DNA from 2 places in the Pseudovibrio sp. FO-BEG1 genome. Region 1 is predicted to be linked to the other one. Evidence: predicted binding sites of a transcription regulator. Region 1 holds the regulator's gene; the other holds the start of a gene.
The links. Region 1 encodes PhoB, which activates phosphate uptake and scavenging genes when phosphate is short. Its sites were predicted from a motif close to TGTCATNNANCTGTCAT; they were not measured.
Positions count from the first base shown of each region.

Region 2: a site for PhoB is predicted at 5,246-5,262, ahead of PSE_RS20165 (UDP-2,3-diacylglucosamine diphosphatase). Genes of this name have one in related genera too.

Region 1 is NC_016642.1:1,784,720-1,794,854, reverse strand. Features, by position in the region: gene PSE_RS08225 (aspartate aminotransferase family protein) at 1-243, opposite strand, end outside; gene PSE_RS08220 (GcrA family cell cycle regulator) at 1,061-1,621, shown strand; gene PSE_RS08215 (GNAT family N-acetyltransferase) at 1,719-2,189, opposite strand; gene phoB (phosphate regulon transcriptional regulator PhoB) at 2,267-2,962, opposite strand; gene phoU (phosphate signaling complex protein PhoU) at 3,183-3,887, opposite strand; gene pstB (phosphate ABC transporter ATP-binding protein PstB) at 3,923-4,726, opposite strand; gene pstA (phosphate ABC transporter permease PstA) at 4,779-6,626, opposite strand; gene pstC (phosphate ABC transporter permease subunit PstC) at 6,619-8,007, opposite strand; gene PSE_RS08185 (PstS family phosphate ABC transporter substrate-binding protein) at 8,206-9,225, opposite strand; gene PSE_RS08180 (ATP-binding protein) at 9,389-10,135, opposite strand, start outside.
Region 2 is NC_016642.1:4,475,603-4,485,737, reverse strand. Features, by position in the region: gene PSE_RS20190 (hydroxyethylthiazole kinase) at 1-723, shown strand, start outside; gene thiD (bifunctional hydroxymethylpyrimidine kinase/phosphomethylpyrimidine kinase) at 723-1,526, shown strand; gene PSE_RS20180 (TRAP transporter substrate-binding protein) at 1,539-2,642, shown strand; gene PSE_RS20175 (OmpP1/FadL family transporter) at 2,936-4,204, shown strand; gene PSE_RS20170 (SDR family oxidoreductase) at 4,266-5,045, opposite strand; gene PSE_RS20165 (UDP-2,3-diacylglucosamine diphosphatase) at 5,312-6,118, shown strand; gene PSE_RS20160 (glycosyltransferase family 1 protein) at 6,115-7,194, shown strand; gene PSE_RS20155 (threonine/serine dehydratase) at 7,286-8,305, shown strand; gene PSE_RS20150 (protein phosphatase CheZ) at 8,373-9,503, opposite strand; gene PSE_RS20145 (MFS transporter) at 9,676-10,135, shown strand, end outside.

The DNA of each region.
Region 1 (10,135 bases):
CAGCTTTGCGAGCTTTTCACCCTCTGGAATGGTGTAGAGGTTGGTGACGTGCCACAGCTTTTCAGCCTGAGATTTGAGCGCCTCAACGAGCTTCGGATGCGCATGACCCAAGCCGGAGACGGCGATACCCGAGGCACAATCCATGTATCGTCGACCATCAGCCGCATAAAGCCAGACACCTTCCCCACGCTCAAACGCCAGGTCTGAACGTGCATAAGTCTGCATTAGCGACGAAGTCGTCATTTCTCACTCCTCATGGATTGAGCTCTGGGCTCAAAAATCTTGGTTGCTACAAAAACAAAAAACGCCATCTGGCGCTTCATTCAACACCCGAAGGTGTTCAGTTGTAAGGGAAGCGACATATAAACCGCGTTCCCTCAGGGCAGTCAATAACACGTATTGCCAGCAATACCTTACTCCTGTTCAGGAATGGGCAGCCGGCTTTTTGTTCTTCCTATCGGTGCATTCCGGTTGGTCTACTACCTGAGGAAAGGCACATTGTGGCATTTTTAAATGATGGAGTAGAGGTCTAATCCCCTCTTCACTGGCCAGTTTTTTTCCATATCTCTTAAGGTTTATTCAATACACCTCTAGCGTGTACCGCGTCATATGAAGGTGTCATTCGGCGAGTGCATCTGCACTGCAATTTGTAGTTTACTAGTGTTTTTTACTAGTTGTTTTTCAGTGGTAAATATATGTATTAAATATCAACGGGGTAACGCTATCAGCTCTTACTTTGTGTTGGAAAGAATGCGGTGGAACTTGGTTTAACAAACAGCTCCTATTCTTTAGATTGATAATCTTCTCCCACCACAAGAAGGCTGTTATAGGTAAGTAGTAGTACGGCAATTCTGGGGAAAACCAGAGTCTTCCCCACCTCAATTCTTTGAGGTTATTGCTCGTAGGAACGCCGATATAGTACTGTGCGATAAGAGTTATACACCATCTCGTAGTTACTGAACGCTGCAAGCACACACGCTCAGGTTAGCGGCAAATTCGGATACGTCCGAGCTGAGCGAATACTGTTTTGCGCGCCACTGAAGGAAGACGGGGGCCTTTAATGAGCTGGACAGCAGAACGTGTAGAGTTACTAACCAAGCTTTGGGCAGACGGGTTAAGCGCAAGCCAGATCGCTGGGGAACTAGGCAATGTGACCCGAAATGCCGTAATTGGTAAGGTTCACCGGCTAGGGCTTTCAGGGCGTGCTAAATCAGGGGGCGGTGCAACCAAGACGAGAAAGGCAACTGCCCCAGCGGCAAGAACAGCTTCTCCAATTAAACCGACAGTGACCGAAGCGGTCGCAGCAGCAGCTCCCTCTCCTACTCCTCGACAAGTTCAGCCAACAGTGGCAGGCGCCAACGCTCTTAAAGTTGAGCCAATTGAAACGATCGAGACCGAAATCGCTCCCGTCCCAGTCGCAGAAATCTTTATTCCGGTTTCCGAACGCGCATCCATCCTGACATTGAACGAACGCACCTGTAAGTGGCCAATTGGCGATCCGGGTTCTGAAGACTTCTACTTCTGCGGTCGTCAGTCAGATGCAGGCACACCGTATTGCGCGCATCACCGCAGCATTGCCTATCAGCCAGTCAGCGACCGCCGCAACCGCCGCGCCAGCTAAAACAGACTGAAAGCAAGCGCTATGAGCCGGGTCCAGTGCCCGGCTTTTTGCTGTCTGGATGCCTGTTTTGTAACGACTATCCGCCTGTGACTGTGACCTAGTGTTTGTGAGCGCTGAAAGTCTGGCGGGTGACATTGCCCCAGTACGGGTCGTTGTAGCTGTCTTCCTGATAGTGGCCTGAGGTGTAGTCGTTCACCACAGCGCGCCAGAAGGCGGTGGCGTGGTCCGCGCCTTCAATCTGCTTGATCTGCCAGTTGCCGGGCATCTGATCAAACAGCGCGCCGGCAAACTGCAAGCCCAGCTTGTGTCGGCGATAATAGGGGACGACGTAGAACTCACAGACTTCGAACCCCTCCTGCTCATCCTGTTTGATGGCGGCCAGTCCTGCCGGGAGGTCGTCGCTGTACACCAGATAGCCGATGATGTTGCCTTCCAGCAGCGTGTCCTTAGCGAACAGACCGTTGGCGTCAGGCTGTTTGTGTGTGAGAGGCGAGAACTCTGCCTCGTAAGCCTGGCAGAGATTGTCGTAGATATGAGCGGTTGCTCTATCAACCGTCTTGATTTTCATTTGTTTTCCGCATTGTTTTTAGTCTGCATCTCCGGATCAGAGATGCAGTTTCACAATGCGCATATAGCAGAAATCGATTACCCGACAGCAAACTGGTCGTTGAACGCGTATCCGGCGCCGCGGACGGTGCGGATTGGGTCTTTCATGCGGCCTTTATTAATGGCTTTACGCAGGCGGCCCACATGGACATCCACGGTGCGCTCATCCACATAGACATCATGTCCCCACACGCCGTCGAGCAGTTGCTCGCGGGAGTAGACGCGGCCCGGTGCGCTCATGAGGAACTCCAGCAGGCGGAATTCGGTTGGGCCGAGGTGGATTTCGCGGCCAGTTCTGCGGACGCGGTGGGTTTCGCGGTCCAGCTCAATATCACCGGACTTGAGCATGGTGGAGACAACTTCCGGCAATGCACGGCGGAAGATCGCTCGCACGCGGGCCATAAGCTCCGGAATGGAGAAAGGTTTGACGACGTAATCATCGGCTCCGGTTGCCAAACCGCGGATGCGTTCAGACTCTTCACCACGCGCTGTGAGCATGATGATTGGCATTCGTTCGGTTTCTGAACGTGCCCGCAGACGGCGGCAAAGCTCGATACCGGAGAGGCCGGGCAGCATCCAGTCCAGCAAGAGCAGGTCCGGCTGGCTTTCTTGCAGCAGGAGTTCCGCCTCATCTCCTCTTGCGCATACGTCGACATTGTAGCCTTCCGCTTCGAGATTGTATCTCAGCAGCAGGCTTAAAGGTTCTTCGTCTTCTACAATCAGTATCTTAGGCATACCCTAGTGCTCTCTTTGCACCTTCTGTTGTAAAGCAGTTTACCGCCATCACTGTGCATGTAAACCACTTTAACCTTTTGTAGTTGCGTCTTTTCTTATCAGAAACACGAAGTCGCCCTCTGATTTGACACATGAAGTGCCGCGTAATGAACCCGACACTCCAAACCTTGTTCAACGTGGTCGCCTTCCGGGCTTGCAGCTTCCCGGAGAGCGGCACGTCTCAGACAGCGCTGCTGTCTGCCAGTTCGTCCGTTTTTGGACGATCAGCCGGAAGCTGATTTCCGGAGATCATGTAGTAGATGTTCTCGGCAATGTTGGTCGCATGGTCACCGATGCGCTCGATGTTCTTTGCACAGAACAGCAGGTGGGCACACATGGTGATGGAGCGTGGATCTTCCATCATGTAGGTGAGCAGCTGACGGAACAGACTGGTGTACAGCGCATCTACCTCATCATCGCGCAAATGTACGCGCTGAACGACTTCCAGATCGCCGGAAGTATAGGCATCGAGAACGGCTTTGAGCTGTTCCAACGCCAGATCGGACATATGCTCCACGCCGACAGCAAGCTGCTTGTTGTTGAACTCACTCTCAATTGCGAGCGTCCGCTTTGCAATGTTCTTGGCCATGTCGCCAACGCGCTCCAGATCGTTGGAGATGCGCATGGCGGCGATGATGTCGCGCAGGTCGCTTGCCATCGGCTGGCGGCGTGCGATCACGGAGATGCACAGCTCTTCCAGCTCAGCCTGCATGTTGTCGAGGCGTCTGTCCGCCGCAATGGTGCGGGTTGCCAGCTCGCGATCCTGTCTCAGCAGTGCGCTGACGGCATCATGTACCAGCGTTTCTGCGAGGCCGCCCATTTCGACGACACGTCCGGCCAGCTCTTTCAGTTCTTCATTGAAGGACGAGACGATATGATCTTTCATCGGATGATCTCCTTAGACCTCCTTGCCTATTATTTTTAACCGAAACGGCCAGTGATGTAATCCTGCGTGCGCTGGTCTTTGGGGTTGGTGAAGATGTCGTTGGTCAGCCCCTCTTCCACCAGTGTCCCTAAGTGGAAGAATGCAGTGCGCTGCGAAACACGCGCCGCCTGCTGCATGGAGTGGGTTACGATGACGATGGTGTAGTTCTGGCGCAACTCATCGATCAGCTCTTCCACTTTAGCGGTGGCGATCGGGTCAAGCGCAGAACATGGCTCATCCATCAGGATCACTTCCGGAGACACTGCGATTGCGCGCGCGATGCACAGACGCTGCTGCTGACCACCGGAGAGGCCGGTTCCCGGCTCATCCAGACGATCTTTCACTTCCTCAAACAGACCGGCGCGCTGCAGGGAGCTGGCAACGATCTCTTCCAGATCGGCCTTGTTTTGCGCCAGACCGTGAATGCGTGGGCCGTAAGCCACGTTCTCGAAGATAGATTTCGGGAACGGGTTTGGCTTCTGGAACACCATGCCAACACGGGCCCGCAGTTCCACCACATCAATGCGTGGGTCGTAGACATCATCGTTGTCGAGAAGGATGTCACCTTCCACGCGGCAGATGTCGATGGTGTCGTTCATGCGGTTGAGGCAGCGCAGGAAGGTGGACTTGCCGCAACCGGATGGGCCGATCAGCGCGGTCACCTGATTTTTGCGCACATCCAGATCCACGCCATGCAGGGCCTGCTTGTCACCGTAAAACACTTTTACATCACGGCCACGCATTTTGAGCGTTTCGCCTTCAGCTGATACGGCTGGAGGGGTGCTTATTGTTGTATCCATTGCACTCTCGGTGTCTGTGGTCATTTCCAATGCCATGATCTTGCCTTTCAAATCACCAGCGGCGCTCAAAACGTTTACGAAGAACGATTGCGATTGCATTCATCGAGATCAGGAAGCCGAGCAGCACCATGATCGCGGCAGAGGTTTTCTGCTGGAAGGCCGGTTCGGGGAAGTCTGCCCACATGAAGATCTGAACCGGCAGCACAGTCGACGGATCAACCGGGTTTGCCGGGATGTCGACGATGAAGGCCACCATGCCGATCATGAGAAGCGGTGCGGTTTCACCCAAAGCCTGCGCCATGCCGATGATGGTTCCGGTCAAGATGCCTGGCATTGCCAGAGGCAGCACATGGTGGAACACGGCCTGCAAGCGGGAAGCTCCAACACCCAGTGCAGCCTCACGGATGCTTGGCGGCACGGCCTGCAGTGCTGCGCGGGAGGCGATGATGATGGTTGGCAGGGTCATGAGCGCCAGCACCATACCGCCGACGACCGGCGCGGATCGCGGCAAGCCGAAGACGTTGAGGAACACTGCCAGACCAAGCAGACCGAAGACGATCGATGGCACGGCTGCCAGGTTGTTGATGTTCACCTCAATCAGGTGGGTCCAGCGGTTCTTAGGCGCGAACTCTTCCAGATAAATCGCAGCAGCCACGCCAATCGGGAACGACAGGGACAAGGTGACGAGCATGGTCCAGAAGGAACCAACAGCAGCGCCCCAGATACCGGCCATTTCAGGTTCACGACTTGCACCGGACTTGAAGAAGATGGAGTTCCACTGGTTCTCGATGGTACCTTTGGAGACCAGATAGTCCGTGTAGGCGATTTCTTTGTCAGAGAACTTGCGGAAGCTTTCCGGTGTTTCCAGCTCTTCAACGCCCCACTGACCAGCAGCGGCAGCTGCATCGGAGCTCAGCGGGATGAAGGCGGTGCCGGTGACGCTGGTTGGCGTGACCTTTTCCGCTTTGATGGTGCCGCCATTCACGTTCACAAAGAAGCTTGGCATCTTGTTGTTGAGTGTGCCACCGTTCTCAACATTGGCGAGGTGGCCCTGCAGAACGGCCAGTTCAGCCTTGCGGGTTTCCAGAGTGGCCTTGATTTTCTCAAGCGCCTCTCTGTTGCTCTCAACTTCAGCTGTCAGGCGCTGTACGACCAGCGGATCTTTTTCGCTTTTCAGACGGGTTTCGAGGCCTGTGATCTTGGTGTTGACGCTGACTTCAGAACGGCCACGGGCTTCGATCTTGTCAGAAAGCAGCGTGATCTCATTCTCATAGTAAGATTTGAGCGCAACGATGAGTGCACCGAACTCCGGCTTCTCGGCGGTGATGGTCACCTGCCCTTCGGTTCCGGAAACGGTGGCTGCACTTGTTGTGGTGATCTCGTTTTTCTGCGTGATCAGGCCTTTGACATAAAGGTCTGCGAAATCTGAAAGCGGGATGGCGACTGGACCGGTTCCACCCAGCATGGATGTGTCGGCGACCACCTGCTTTTGCAGGATGACGTTGGCGCCGGAGGACACCAACGAGTACAGCACGCGGCGGTTTTTGCGGTCGGATGCAAATGGCAGTTCAGCCTTCAGACCATCACGGATGATCTTGTTGTAGCTGGCGCCTGCCGGATTGGCTGGATCAACCTTTTCAGCACTCAGGTTCAGCGGCACGCTCACGTAGTTGTAGGTGAAAGCTGGCAGGCCAGTGCCGACAATTGTGAAGAGCAGCAGAACCAGAAAGGTTGCGGCCAATGCAATGGCACCGATGCCGTAAGCCTTGAAGCGCGCTTCCATGCTGTAGCGCTTTTTCAGGCGCTTGCGAGCTTCGTCTGTCGTATGGACGCCGGAAGGAATGCCTTTGACACGTCCGCCAATTGCGGAACCGGCAGTGTCCTGAGCGATATCAATCATACTGTTCCCTATATTTCTTCACGACGCGCAGAGCGAAGATGTTCAGAGCAAGTGTGATGCAGAAGAGGAGAAGACCGAGAGCAAATGCTGCGAGTGTTTTCGCGCTGTCGAACTCCTGGTCACCGACCAGCAAGGTGACGATCTGCACGGTCACGGTTGTTACCGCTTCCAGTGGGTTCACTGTCATGTTGGCGGCAAGGCCTGCTGCCATCACCACGATCATGGTTTCGCCAATGGCGCGGGAGATGGCGAGGATCAGCGCCGAGACGATGCCCGGCAGAGCTGCTGGCAGAACCACACGGCGAATGGTTTCGGACTTGGTGGCACCAAGGCCAGCAGAGCCATCACGCAGAGACTGGGGCACCGCGTTGATCACATCGTCAGACAGGGAGGAGACGAACGGGATGATCATGATGCCCATAACGAGGCCCGCGGCCAAAGCGCTTTCTGAGCTGACTGACAGGCCGATGCTTTCACCCCAGCCGCGGATAAACGGTGCCACAGTGAGCGCGGCAAAGAAGCCGTAGACCACTGTTGGGATACCGGCCAGAATTTCCAGAACCGGCTTTGCGATGGCGCGCACTGGTGTGCTTGCGTAGTCAGAAAGATAGATCGCTGAGAGCAACCCGATTGGTGCGGCCACGATGATCGCGATTGCGGTGATCAGCATGGTGCCGACCAGAAGCGGGATTGCGCCGAAGATCTTAGTGTTTGCTTCGCCGTGTTCTGCGCCCGCACCTTCAAACGCGCTTTGCGGGCTCCAGTGGGTGCCAAAGACGAAGTCCAGAATTGGGATCTGGCGGAAGAACATCAGGCTTTCGAAGATCAGTGAGAGCACGATGCCGATGGTGGTGAAGATCGCAACAGCGGAACACAGGATCAGCAATCCCATGACGGTGCGCTCTACAAAATGGCGAGCCCGCATTGTTGGGCGAATGGCACGGTTGCCGTACCACAAGCCGCCAAGCACGAGGCCAACCATGAGAACTGATTTAAGGACAAAGGAGGTTTGAGCGAGCGAGGCAAACACCTCAGCTGCTTGTTCCTTGCCAGCATCGGAGAAGGCAACAATGCCGCCGAATGCGATGGCGCGGGCATCGCGCAGGAATGCTTGAAGTTCTGGTTTGGACAGTCCCTCGATCACCTCGGCATTGGCGCTGATGACCAGGGTATCAAGCATGCCCGGCTCTACAACTGCCCATGCAATCAGGAGCACAAATGCCGGAAGTGTGGACAGGATTGCCAGATACCCACCGTGGTAGGTTGGCCGGGAGTGAAGCACGGAAAGCTGATGACCAGCGACCTGCAGAGCCCGGAAGCGTCCATAGACGTTAGCGGCTACGAAGACCAGTAGAAGAAGGGCAGCGTAAGTCCAGAACATTTGATTGCGTCGCCTTATTTGGCTCTTCTGTCAGAGCGTATTTCTGCCTGCAGATCAGGCTTGTTATGCGGAAACACGCTGCAACTGTTATAGCGAATTCATGGTGTTTGTTTGGAAGCACCCGAACGCGCTGTCGACCTTTTGCGGATGCGTGAAAGCGGTCAGCTGAGGTGCTGACCGCTCTCTGATTTTTTGCAATTAGAATGCAAGTGGTGTCAGAGCTGATGCAGACTTGGAAACTGATGCGCGGTCAGCTGCTGGCAGTGGGATCAGACCCTTGTCTGCCAGGTAACCTTCGTCGCCCCAGGTGTCTTCGTTGGTGAACTCAGCCAGGTATTCTGCGATGCCTGGGATGACGCCAACGTGCTCTTTCTTGATGTAGAAGAACAGAGAACGGGACACTGGGTAGTCACCAGCTGCGATCGCATCAAAAGTAGGAGCAACACCGTTGATGTTTGCGCCCTGCATTTTGTCAGCGTTCTGGTCGAGGAAGGAGAAACCGAAGATGCCGAGTGCGTTCGGGTTTGCTTCCAGCTTCTGAACGATCAGGTTGTCGTTCTCACCAGCTTCGATGTAAGCACCGTCTTCACGAACTTCGTGACATGCTTTTTTCTTCAGGCCGAGTTCTGCAGCGCCTGCAACTTTCTTACAGCCACCCTGCATTGCCAGCTCAGCAAATGCATCACGGGTACCGGATGTTGGAGGAGGACCGAGAACTTCGATCTTGGTGTTTGGCAGAGATGGGTCGATGTCGGACCACTTCTGGTATGGGTTTGCAACCAGCTTGCCGTCAACCGGGACTTCTTTCGCCAGAGCCAGGAATACCTGATCAAGGGTCAGGTCCAGCTGAGCGCCCGCTTTGGAGTTTGCCAGAACGATGCCGTCGAAACCAACAGTGACTTCAACCGGGGTTACGCCAGCCTCATTACACTTGACCAGCTCCTTTGCCTTCATGCGGCGGGAAGCGTTGGTGATGTCAGGTGTGTTTTCGCCAACGCCTTCACAGAAGAGCTTGATGCCGCCACCGGAACCAGTGGATTCAACAACTGGTGTTTTGAAGTTTGTTTTCTGACCAAACTGCTCAGCTACTGCTGTTGCAAATGGGAAAACAGTGGAGGAACCAACGATCTGAATCTGATCACGAGCCTGTGCGGAACCTGCAGCAATGGTACCTGCGAGAGCGAGCGCTGCGACGCTTGCGAATGCCTTGATTTTCACCTGAAGTCTCCTGAGAGTCTTGGTTTTAAAACTGATTAATTACGTTCACCTCACAGCGCCCCGGCTGTGAGCTGGCTGTAACCTAGCGTTTGGCTGTGATGGTTATATGAACGTTGAGTATCAGTTTTATGACATCGCAAGAGATTGATTTTGCTACATATTTTTAATCGAGTTCATTTTCGTCATAAATAACGGCACCGGGTATGAACACACGGAAGCAGGCGCCTTCATCCGGCTTACTTTCGATTTCCAGACGGGCCCTATGGCGAGTCAGAATGTGTTTTACGATGGCCAGACCGAGGCCTGTGCCCTTCATCTGACGGGAGGTGACCACGTCAACCCGGTAGAAACGCTCGGTTAATCGCGGCAGGTGTTCCGGATCGATGCCCGGGCCGTAGTCACGAACCTCTGCGATCCAATGCGGTGTCTCGGTGGAATCAGGGTCCGGGCGGCATGTGACATCGACTCGGCCACCGCTAGAGCCGTATTTCAGGGCGTTTTCGACCAGATTGTTGAAGACCTGAACCAGCTCGTCGTTTTCACCGCGAATCTCTGCAGGTTCATCGGGCACTGTCACATTCAACTCGACGCCATTTTCCTTGGCGACGGGCAGCAGCGATTCCACGGAGTGGCGCATGATCAGGCCGAGGTCCACGAGGGTTTCGGGCTGGACGTGCACTTTCATCTCGATGCGGGACAGAGACAGCAGATCATCAATGAGACGACGCATGCGCTCTGCTTGATCCAGCATGATGCCGAGGAACTGGTCCTGCGCCTTCGGGTCGCCTTTCGCTGGTCCCTGTAAGGTTTCGATAAAGCCTGTGAGGGAGGCAAGCGGCGTGCGCAACTCGTGTGAGGCGTTAGCGACAAAGTCGGCGCGCATACGCTCTAGACGGCGGGCTTCGGTCAG
Region 2 (10,135 bases), 2.7 Mb from region 1:
TTTGAGAACCTGCGTGAGCGTGGTGTGCGGGTTCATTGTCTGACGAACTCTGTTGCGCAGAGCATTACCGCGAACATTATGTTGGCCTGTAACATTGTACCGTCAATGACAGCCGCTCATGATGAAATTCCTGCATTTGTTGAAGGTGTCGACGGGTTGCTGGTCAACCTTGGGACGCTGGATGGAAAGCGTCGGCATGGGATCCGGTTGGGGCTGGAGAATGCTGCGAAGAAATCTATCCCCGTGGTGCTGGACCCGGTTAAAGTGGATCGTACTGACATTCGCATGGAGTTTGCGAAGGACATTTTGCAGGACAACATCTCCATCCTGAAAGCGAACATGACCGAGAGCGCCGGGCTGAGTGGGGCGGTTCGTGAGGACACGCTGCTTGCGCGCACCGGAAATGAAGACGCCGTGTTTGGCCGGGAGGCAACCTACACCATCGGCAATGGCCATGCCTACATGGACAAGGTGACTGGCATTGGCTGTGCATTGGGGGGAGTACTGGCGGGTTTTGCTGCTGTTGAGCCGGATCAGGAACTTGCCGTGGTTGCGGCGCTGGCTGTCTATGGTGTATGCGGCGAGATTGCCGCAGAGCAGGCAAATGGGCCGGGAAGCTTCACTCCAGCTTTCATCGATACCCTCTATGGCTTGAAGGCTGACCAATTCAACGAGCGCCTCAAGCTCGAAACAATGAATAATAAAGGTGGGGTATTGGCCTAATGAGTGCGATTGCAGTCACAATTGCGGGCTCGGATTCAGGCGGTGGTGCTGGCGTTCAGGCAGACCTGAAAGCCTTTTCGGCTCGCGGTGTTTATGGGGCCAGTGTGATCACTGCGCTGACGGCCCAGAACACCAAAGGTGTGACAGCCATTCATGATGTGCCGCCAGCATTCGTGGCGGACCAGATGGATGCTGTTTTCTCTGATCTGAAGGTGGATGCCGTGAAAATCGGCATGCTTTCACAGCCAGAGATTATCGATGTTATTGCCACAAAGCTGGCGGAATATGATGTTAAGCGCGTCATCCTTGACCCGGTGATGGTTGCAACTTCTGGTGATGTTCTGTTGCAAACCTCCGCTGTTTCGGTCCTGAAGCAGAAGCTGTTTCCTATGGCGGCGTTGATTACGCCGAATATGCAGGAAGCGGCCTTTTTGCTGGATCAGCCGGTGGCCGGATCCCGTGAAGACATGCATAGCCAAGCTTTGCTTCTGCTGGACATGGGTGCGAACGGGGTTCTGCTGAAAGGCGGACATGGATCTGATGATACCTGTGATGATCTCTTCCTCTCCCGCGATGTGGAGAGGTGGTACACGGCGCCAAGACATGAAACGCAGAACACACATGGGACTGGCTGTACCCTGTCTTCTGCGATTGCGGCGGAACTGGCCAAGGGGCTGGCGCTGCAAGACGCTATTGGCGAAGCGAAAGAATATATTAGTCAGGCGATTAAAGCTGCAGATACGCTTGACGTAGGCGAGGGACATGGGCCTGTGCACCATTTCCACGAATTCTGGTCTGAATAAAAGGCGGAGATAATGACCAAGAACAAAGATAATAATCTGACCCGCCGACAGGCGCTGGGGCTAACCGCTGGGGCGGTTGCCGGTAGCGCTGCACTTGCTGCACCTGCTCTGGCTCAGGATGCTGAACCGGTGATCGAATGGCGCATGGTGACCAGCTGGCCGAAGAACCTGCCAGGTCCAGGAATGTCTGCGCAACGCATTTGTGATCGCATCAACATTATGAGTAATGGTCGGATGCGTGTGCGCTTGTTTGCTGCAGGTGAGCTGGTTCCGGCTTTTGAGGTGTTTGACGCTGTTTCAAGCGGCACTGCACAGATGGGCCATTCCGTTGCTTTGTACTGGGCTGGCAAGATGCCGGGCTCGGTGTTTTTTACGACCGTTCCTTTCGGTCTGCTGCCTCAGGAGCATACTGCCTGGGTGGATCAGATGGGTGGTCAGGAGTTATGGGATGAGCTTTACGCACCGTTTGGCGTGAAGCCGTTTATGGCTGGTAATGCCGGCCCGACCATGGCGGGCTGGTATCGTGAGCCTGTTGAGACACTTGATGACCTGAAAGGTCGCAAACTGCGCATGGTTGGTCTCGGTGGTGAGATCCTGCGCAAACTTGGTGTTACCCCGGTCAACATTCCAGCTGCAGAAATCTTCACCAGCTTGCAGACCCATGTGGTGGACGGTGTAGAGTTTCTTGGACCCTGGACTGACAGTGCGCTGGGCTTCCATAAACTGGTCAAGTACTACTACGGTCCGGGCTTTAACAAGCCAAACGGTACTGGCGAAGCGATTGTGAATGCAGTTGCGCTGGAAGGGCTTTCTCCTGAGCTTCAGGCGGTGGTTGAAGAGGCTTGCCGTGTGGAAGCTGATCTGGCGCTTTCTGAGGCCAATGCACAGAATGCAGCGAGCCTGAAGGTGCTGCAGGAAGAGCATGGTGTGGAGGTGCGCGAGTTCCCTGAAGAGGTTCTTGCTGCCTTGAAGGAGACCAGCATTGAGGTGCTGGATATCTATACTCAGAAAGACAAAATGGCTCGCAAGATTTATGAGAGTTACATAGAAGCGCAGGGGCTTCTGGCAGGTTGGAGCGCCCTTTCGCTGGGCAAAAACATCGCAGCAAGAAGCTAACCGGCTCATCAAACCGTGTTTAAAAGACCCTCTACTCGGAGGGTCTTTTGTTATGTGGAGGTTTTGCCACAGAAAATGTTTCAGTTTACTTGCACGAAATACGCATAACTAAATGCATGGAGCATCTACTGCCATTGATGTTTTGTGAAGGTGGGCGGGTAAACCTTTAAAACTACCAGTGCAAGAATTTGATAATATTTGGAATTCTAGTTGTAAGAGCCGAATCAATAAGTAACTCGTAACTTGATCATGGCGCTGCTTGATTGTTTTCTTGAGAACAGAAAGTACCGTGCATGTCCAGATATCTGCCCATTACGATCGCCAGTCTCTCCACGCTGCTGATTGCCTCTGATGCCTTCGCCGGTGCTTTTGCTGTTCGTGAGCAATCTGCCTGGTTCCAAGGCCTTTCCTTTGCCGGAAATGCGACAGTCTCAAAAAGCCTTTCCAGTATGTACTGGAACCCAGCAACGATGACGGGACATGACGGCATTCAGGTGGAAACCTCCCAGACTGTTGTGTTCCCTCGTGCCACGATTGATCTGGACACAGCCACTATTGATGCGGTTCCAACACCAGTGACGGGGGTTCCTTACTCCTCAGGTGATATTGGTGTAGATGCCTGGGTGCCTGCGGGGTATGGTACCTGGAAAGTGGATGAGCGCCTCACTCTCGGTGTCAGTTCAAATGCACCTTATGGCTTTGAAACGAAACCTCAAATTGAGTGGGCGGGGCAGGTCTATGCGCGGTCCTCCCGTGTGCTTTCCGTCAATATTACACCAATGGCAGCTTATGAGCTCACCGAGAAGTTCTCCGTTGGGGTTGGTTGGCAGCTTCAATATTTGCAGGTGAGGCTGAAGTCAGCGACGGGTGTTCCACCAATCGCTGCAAACTCCCCTACAGCGGAACTGCGGGGTGAAGACTACAACCTCGGATTTGGCGCAACTGTTGGGGCTCTTTTCAAGCCATGGGAAGGCACACAGCTTGGTATTGGCTATCGCTCGCCCATTGAACACAACCTCAAAGGTCGGCTTGTGGTCGGAGGTAATGCGCCAACCCCAATTCGTGCGAACATCATTATGCCGGAGACGGTGACGGTTTCCTTCCAGCAAGAGCTGAATGAGCGCTGGCGTGGGATGGGAACGTTTGAGTGGACGCATTGGTCACGGTTTGGCACCTTCCCGGTGTTCAATTTGCAGGATCAGGTGGTTTCTGAGCTGCCGTTCCAATACAACGACGGTTACTTCATCTCGCTTGGTACGGAGTATGACTTCACGGAGAACTTCACGGGTCGGTTTGGATTGGCTTACGAGTGGTCGCCGATTGATGAAGCCAACCGGACGCCGCGTCTGCCGGATGCGAACCGGTTCTGGATCAGTGCCGGTCTGAGTTACTTCTATGAGGACTGGCTGGAAGTGGATATTGGTTACTCGCACCTGTTCCCGGAAAGCGAGAGTATCAACATCAACCCGGATCATCCGTTCTATGAAGGGATTACCATTCAAGGGCCGGTGAATGACACCAACGTGGATATTGTTAGTCTGGGTGCTCGTCTGAAATTCTGATACTGTTCGAAACTGTTTTGTTCGCCTCCCCAGAGCGTTGCTTTGGGGAGGCGGTTTCGTTTTAGAATGCGCTTGGGTAGAGGCCGCCGTCGAGCAGCAGGTTCTGGCCGGTGATGTAACCAGCATGGGCGGAACACATGAAGGCGCAGGCTTTGCCGAACTCTTCAGGATTGCCGAGGCGCTTGGCTGGGATCTCTTCTGAAGACAGGCGCTTTGCTTCTTCAATGGAAATTCCGGTCTGTTCTGCCTGACGTTCAAAGCCACCTTTCAGGCGGTCGGTGTCGAACTTGCCGGGCAGGACGTTGTTGATGGTGACGTTGTGCTGTGCGTATTGACGGCAAACGCCTGCGAGGAACGCGGTGAGGCCAGCGCGGGCACCACTTGAGAGGTCCAGTCCCTCGATTGGCATCTTCACAGACATGGAGGTGATGTTGACGATACGGCCAAACTTGCGCTCTGCCATGCCATCAATGACGGCTTTGATCAGCTCAATCGGGGTGATCATGTTCTGGATAACACCATCCTGAATGGATTGGCGATCGAGCTCTTTGAAATCACGACGTGGTGGGCCGCCGTTGTTGTTGACGAGGATATCCGGGTTCGAGCAGGCGTTGAGGACGGCTTGCTGGCCTTCTGGAGAGGAGATGTCAGCGGCGATTGGAGTGACAGAGACGGAGTGCTTTGCAGCCAGGTCTTTGGCGATCTGATCGAGCAGCTGCTCGTTGCGTCCGTTGATCACCAGATCACATCCGGCTTCTGCCAGTGCTTTAGCTGTTCCCAATCCCAGGCCACGGCTGGATGCGCAGACGATGGCTTTGCGCCCCTCAATTCCCAAGTTCATATGAATATCCCACTGAATCAATACGTTCTGGCAGGCAGCTTACTGGCTCTGAGGGATTTGAGCCAGTGACCATCAAGCTTAGCAAGCGAATAGAATAATCACTTGAATTGCATGGACTTGCTTTTCTCTCCCCTAATAAACGGGGAGTAATCTTGCTTGAGGTTCAAGCAAGAAACTGCAAAGTTCGAGTAAATGTATCCTGTCATATTTGTTTCTTGTGAATCAATTTAAAGGAAAGAAGGTTTTCTTATTCCGGAGGCTTTGTGGTGACCGGGGATTCTACTGGCAAAAAGTACAGAAGCTTGTTTCTGTCTGATGTACATCTGGGTACGCGCGGATGTCAGGCAGATTTACTGCTGGACTTTTTAAAGCATAACGATGCTGACACGGTTTATCTTGTTGGAGATATCATCGACGGGTGGCGTCTGAAACGGTCTTGGTACTGGCCTCAACTTCACAATGATGTGGTGCAGAAGCTGTTGCGCAAAGGGCGCAAGGGTGCGCGCATTGTCTACATTCCCGGCAATCATGATGAGTTCCTGCGGGATTTCTTTGGCATCCACTTTGGCGGGGTGGAGGTGGTGGACCAGTTCATCCATGAAGGAGCCAACGGCAAGACGTATCTGGTTATTCACGGTGATCAGTTCGACGTGGTGGTGCGCCATGCCAAGTGGCTGGCTTTCTTTGGAGACTGGGCCTATGTGACGGCGCTGAACCTGAACACGGTGCTGAACTATTGTCGTCGCAAGCTGGGGCTGACCTATTGGAGCTTGTCTGCCTGGGCAAAGCTGAAGGTGAAGAACGCGGTCAACTTCATCGGTAAGTTTGAGGAGACGCTGGTTTCTGAAGCGCAGCGGCAGAAAGTGGATGGGGTGATTTGTGGTCACATTCACCATGCGGCGGACCATGAGACCAACGGCATTCATTACATTAATACGGGTGACTGGGTGGAAAGCTGCACCGCTGTTGCCGAGAACTTTGACGGAACCTTTGAGTTGATCCGTTGGGGGGATGGCAAGCGGGCTGCTACTGAGCCTTCGAGGGAGAGTTCCGGCAGTCGGGTGGCGGCATGAGCTCGATCCTGATTGTCACTGATGCGTGGAAGCCTCAGATCAACGGTGTTGTGCGGACGCTGGAGCGGTTGGCTGTTGAGTTGCGCCGTATGGGTATTCGCGTTGAGTTTCTGACGCCACAGTCGTTTCATAGCGTACCGATGCCATCTTACGGTGAGATCCGGCTGAGCCTGACGCTGCCTCATATCGTTCGTGGGTTTATTGAGAAGTATGACTGCGATCATCTGCATATCGCGACTGAAGGGCCACTGGGATTGATGGCGCGGCAGGTGGCGAAGCGGGATGGGCGGGTTTTCACCACGAGCTATCACACCCGTTTTCCGGAGTATCTGCAGGCGCGTTATCCGGTGCCGCTGTCCTTCAGCTATTCCTGGCTGCGTCGGTTCCACAACAGTGGGCAGGGATGCATGGTGGCGACGGGGACGTTGGAAGCGGACTTGCGGATGCGGGGGTTTGAGAAGCTGCTGAGATGGTCGCGTGGGGTGGATCATCAGCGGTTCCGGCCTTTACGGACTGCTCTGCTGGATCATCTGCCGGGGCCACGGTTTCTCTATGTGGGGCGTGTGGCGGTTGAGAAGAATATTGAGGCGTTTCTTCAACTGGCTTTGCCGGGCACCAAGGTGGTTGTTGGTGGTGGGCCGCAGCTGGAGGAGTTGAGGCTGGCTTATCCTGAGGTGCTGTTTACAGGGCCTGTTGAGGGGGAAGAGCTGGTTGAGTATTACGCCAATGCGGATGTGTTTGTGTTCCCCAGCCTGACGGACACGTTTGGCAATGTGTTGCTGGAGGCGATTGCCTGTGGGACACCTGTTGCTGCGTTTCCTGTGATGGGGCCGATTGATGTGATCGGGAACAGCGGGGCCGGGGTGCTGAAGAATGACCTCCAGGCGGCAGCGTTGGAAGCGCTGGAGATTTCCCGTGATCACTGCCGGGATGTCGCCCTGCGGTTTACATGGCGGGCGAGTGCAGAGCAGTTTCTGGCAAATGCTGAGCATGCGTATGATCCGGCGATGCCTGCAGGGTTTTGGCAGGGTGCTGGTGCAGGTCAAAGATCTGTCGGAAATCACCTGAATGGTTGAGTGGATCTCCTTGGGGGCGTTTCAGATTAAGACCAGCCTGCTTAAATTTGCGTGTTATAGATAGCCTCATATTGCAGTTATCGAGGTTCTTATGGTTTTAGATGTTTCCAGTCCCGTTGAACTCACCGTTTCCGAAATTGAAAAAGCTAAGACAAGGCTGCAGGGCTATGCCAGCCTGACACCGCTTTTGAACTTTCCGGTGTTGGATGAGCGGGTGAATGGCCGCGTTTTCATCAAAGCGGAAAACCTGCAAAGAACCGGAAGCTTCAAGTTTCGTGGAGCGTTCAACCGCCTTTCTCTTATTCCGGAGGATAAGCGGCCTGCGGGTGTTGTGGCCTGTTCTTCTGGCAACCATGCACAAGGTGTGGCTGCTGCGGCCAAGATCCTGGGTTTCCCGGCTACTATCGTGATGCCGAAAGATGCGCCGGAACTGAAGATCCAGCGCACCAAGGCGCTTGGGGCTGAGGTGGTGCTTTATGATCGTGAAACGGAAGATCGTGAAGCGATTGCCAAAGGCATCTGCGAGGAGCGTGGTGCGACGTTCATCCATCCTTACAACGACAGCGGCGTGATTGTCGGGCAGGGGACCACGGGTCTTGAGATTGCCGAGCAGTGTGAACTACTGGGTGTGACGCCTGATCTGGTGATCAGCTGCACAGGTGGCGGTGGCCTCACCAGCGGTATTGCGCTGGCATTGGAAGAAAAGCTGCCTGAGGTCCAGATCTATACAGCGGAGCCAGACGGGTTTGATGATTATGCACGCTCTTTAGAGGCTGGTGAACGGGTGAGTAATCCGGCGCTGGGTGGTTCTGTATGTGATGCGGTGCTAACAGAAACGCCGGGTGATAAAGGCTTTTCCATTTTGAGCCGGCGTCATGCCAAAGGTTTGAGCGTGAGCGATGAAGAGGCGCTGAATGCAGTTGCCTTTGCTTATTTTGAGCTGAAGCTGGTTGTGGAGCCGGGTGCGGCTGTTGCGCTTGCCTCCGTGCTTTCCAAGAAGATTGATCTTACCGGGAAGACTGCGGTTATCACCATTTCCGGCGGTAATGTGGATCCTGCTGTCTTTGCGACTGCCCTGAAGCAGTATTCTGCTGAGACTGTTCCAGCCTAAGAAAAAAGCCGTTTGCGCGGGATAGAGGCGCGAACGGCTTTTAAAAACTTTGGTGTCTCGTTTCTGATCAGGAGAACAGGGCGAGGCGCTCACCTGTTGAGAGGTGGTGCAGCGGGTCTGAGTTGCTGCTGCGCGGTGCTGTTAGAGGCGGAGATTCTCCCTCGATCTCAATCGGGTTCTCTTCCTCTTCCATCTTTGCTTCTGCTGCCAGCGGCTCAGTGTCATTTGCTGGCACAGTGCTTTCAGTCGCAATCAGATCATCGTCTTCTTCATCATCAAGAACCGCGACTTCAGAAGTTTCGACCACTTCCGGCTCGTCTGCCATATCGTCGAGCTCAACAACTTCAGCTGCTTCCTCTTCCAGCTCAGCTTTAGCTTCCTGAAAGGGGGCTTCTGCGCGTGCCTCGGCAGCAAACTGGACGACGTTCTCATTGAGAGATTCTTCAGAGGAGGCCGGTGTTGTGTCGAACATGGCATCGATGTCTGCCTGATCCACGCCTTCGCCATCCATCTGCGGACCGTTGAGAAGGTGCGCATCCGGGCGTTTGTCGATGTGACGGTCGTCTTCATCATGCGGATCATCAAGATTGATGTTCGGACGCTCTTCATCCGTCAGGTCCACACCCCAGATGCGGATCATCTTGCTGATGCGGCCTTCAAGGTAATGAAGGGCTTTGACCACTTTGTTGATGCGCTGGCCGGTGAGATCCTGGAAGGAACAGGCCATGAGAATTTCCATGGCCATTTCTTCAATGGCATCGCATGGTGCATCTTCAGCGCCGGACGCACGCAGTTTGTCCACCAGATCCTGAATCGCTTCAGATGATTCCAGAATGACCTGGGTTGCACTTTCGGTAGATGTGACGATGGCATCCAGCTCGTCCGAGGCTGCTGAAAAGCGGTTGTTGTCGGCGTTCTCAAGCTTGATCTTGGAGATCTCGTCTTTGGTCCGCTCGATCGCCTCATACATTTCATAGGTGTGTAGGCGATAGCTTTCCATCTCTGATGGAAGTTCGCGCTCAACCAGTGTTTTCTCAAGTCTTCTCACAGCTTCCAGAAGGTCAGCTGTCTCGACTGATCTGTTTAAGGTGAGGTGATCGTGAAGGAAAGCGCGGCCTCTTTCTGTCTCAGAGAGTGCGCTTTTGATGGCATCAAATTCCTCGGGGCTCAAAAGGACCTTTCGGTTGTTGCCAGCCATAAGTGGCTCCTTCATAACTAACTAAGAATATACTACAAGTTTATATAACAGATCCTACGGCTAATAATTGGTTTACATTGATTTGGATAGTCCCTATTAGCACAAGTAATAGGAGTATCCCTTCTCATCCTTATCTGTGGGTACTCTCCACCCCCATTTGTAGTGTTTTCCAATGACTATGCCCAGAAGCAGTTCCCCTTTAGGGAAAGCCCATAATCTATTCTGGATCGCCACAGGCGTTAGTGGTCTGTTTGCGGCGTTCAATTTTGCGAACGCATTCTTTCTTGCGTACTTTCCTCTTTTTCTCGAGGATATTAACTTCACTCCTGTGCAGATCGCATTTGCGATTGCCTTGCCGAACATCGTCCGGATTTTTGCAACTCCGGTGATGACAAGCATCTCTGACCGGGCAGGTCGCAGGCGTCATTCCATGGCGCTATTCAGTGTGATTGCGCTGATCTCGTTCTGTGTCATGATCTACTCCAGTGACTACTGGGTGGTCATCGGCCTCGTGATTTTCCTTTCCATTTTTTACACGCCAATTCAGCCGTTGCAGGATGCATACGCATATGAAACGGTGCACACGCTTGACCTCAATTACGGGCCGATGCGGTCGTGGGGCTCCATTGCGT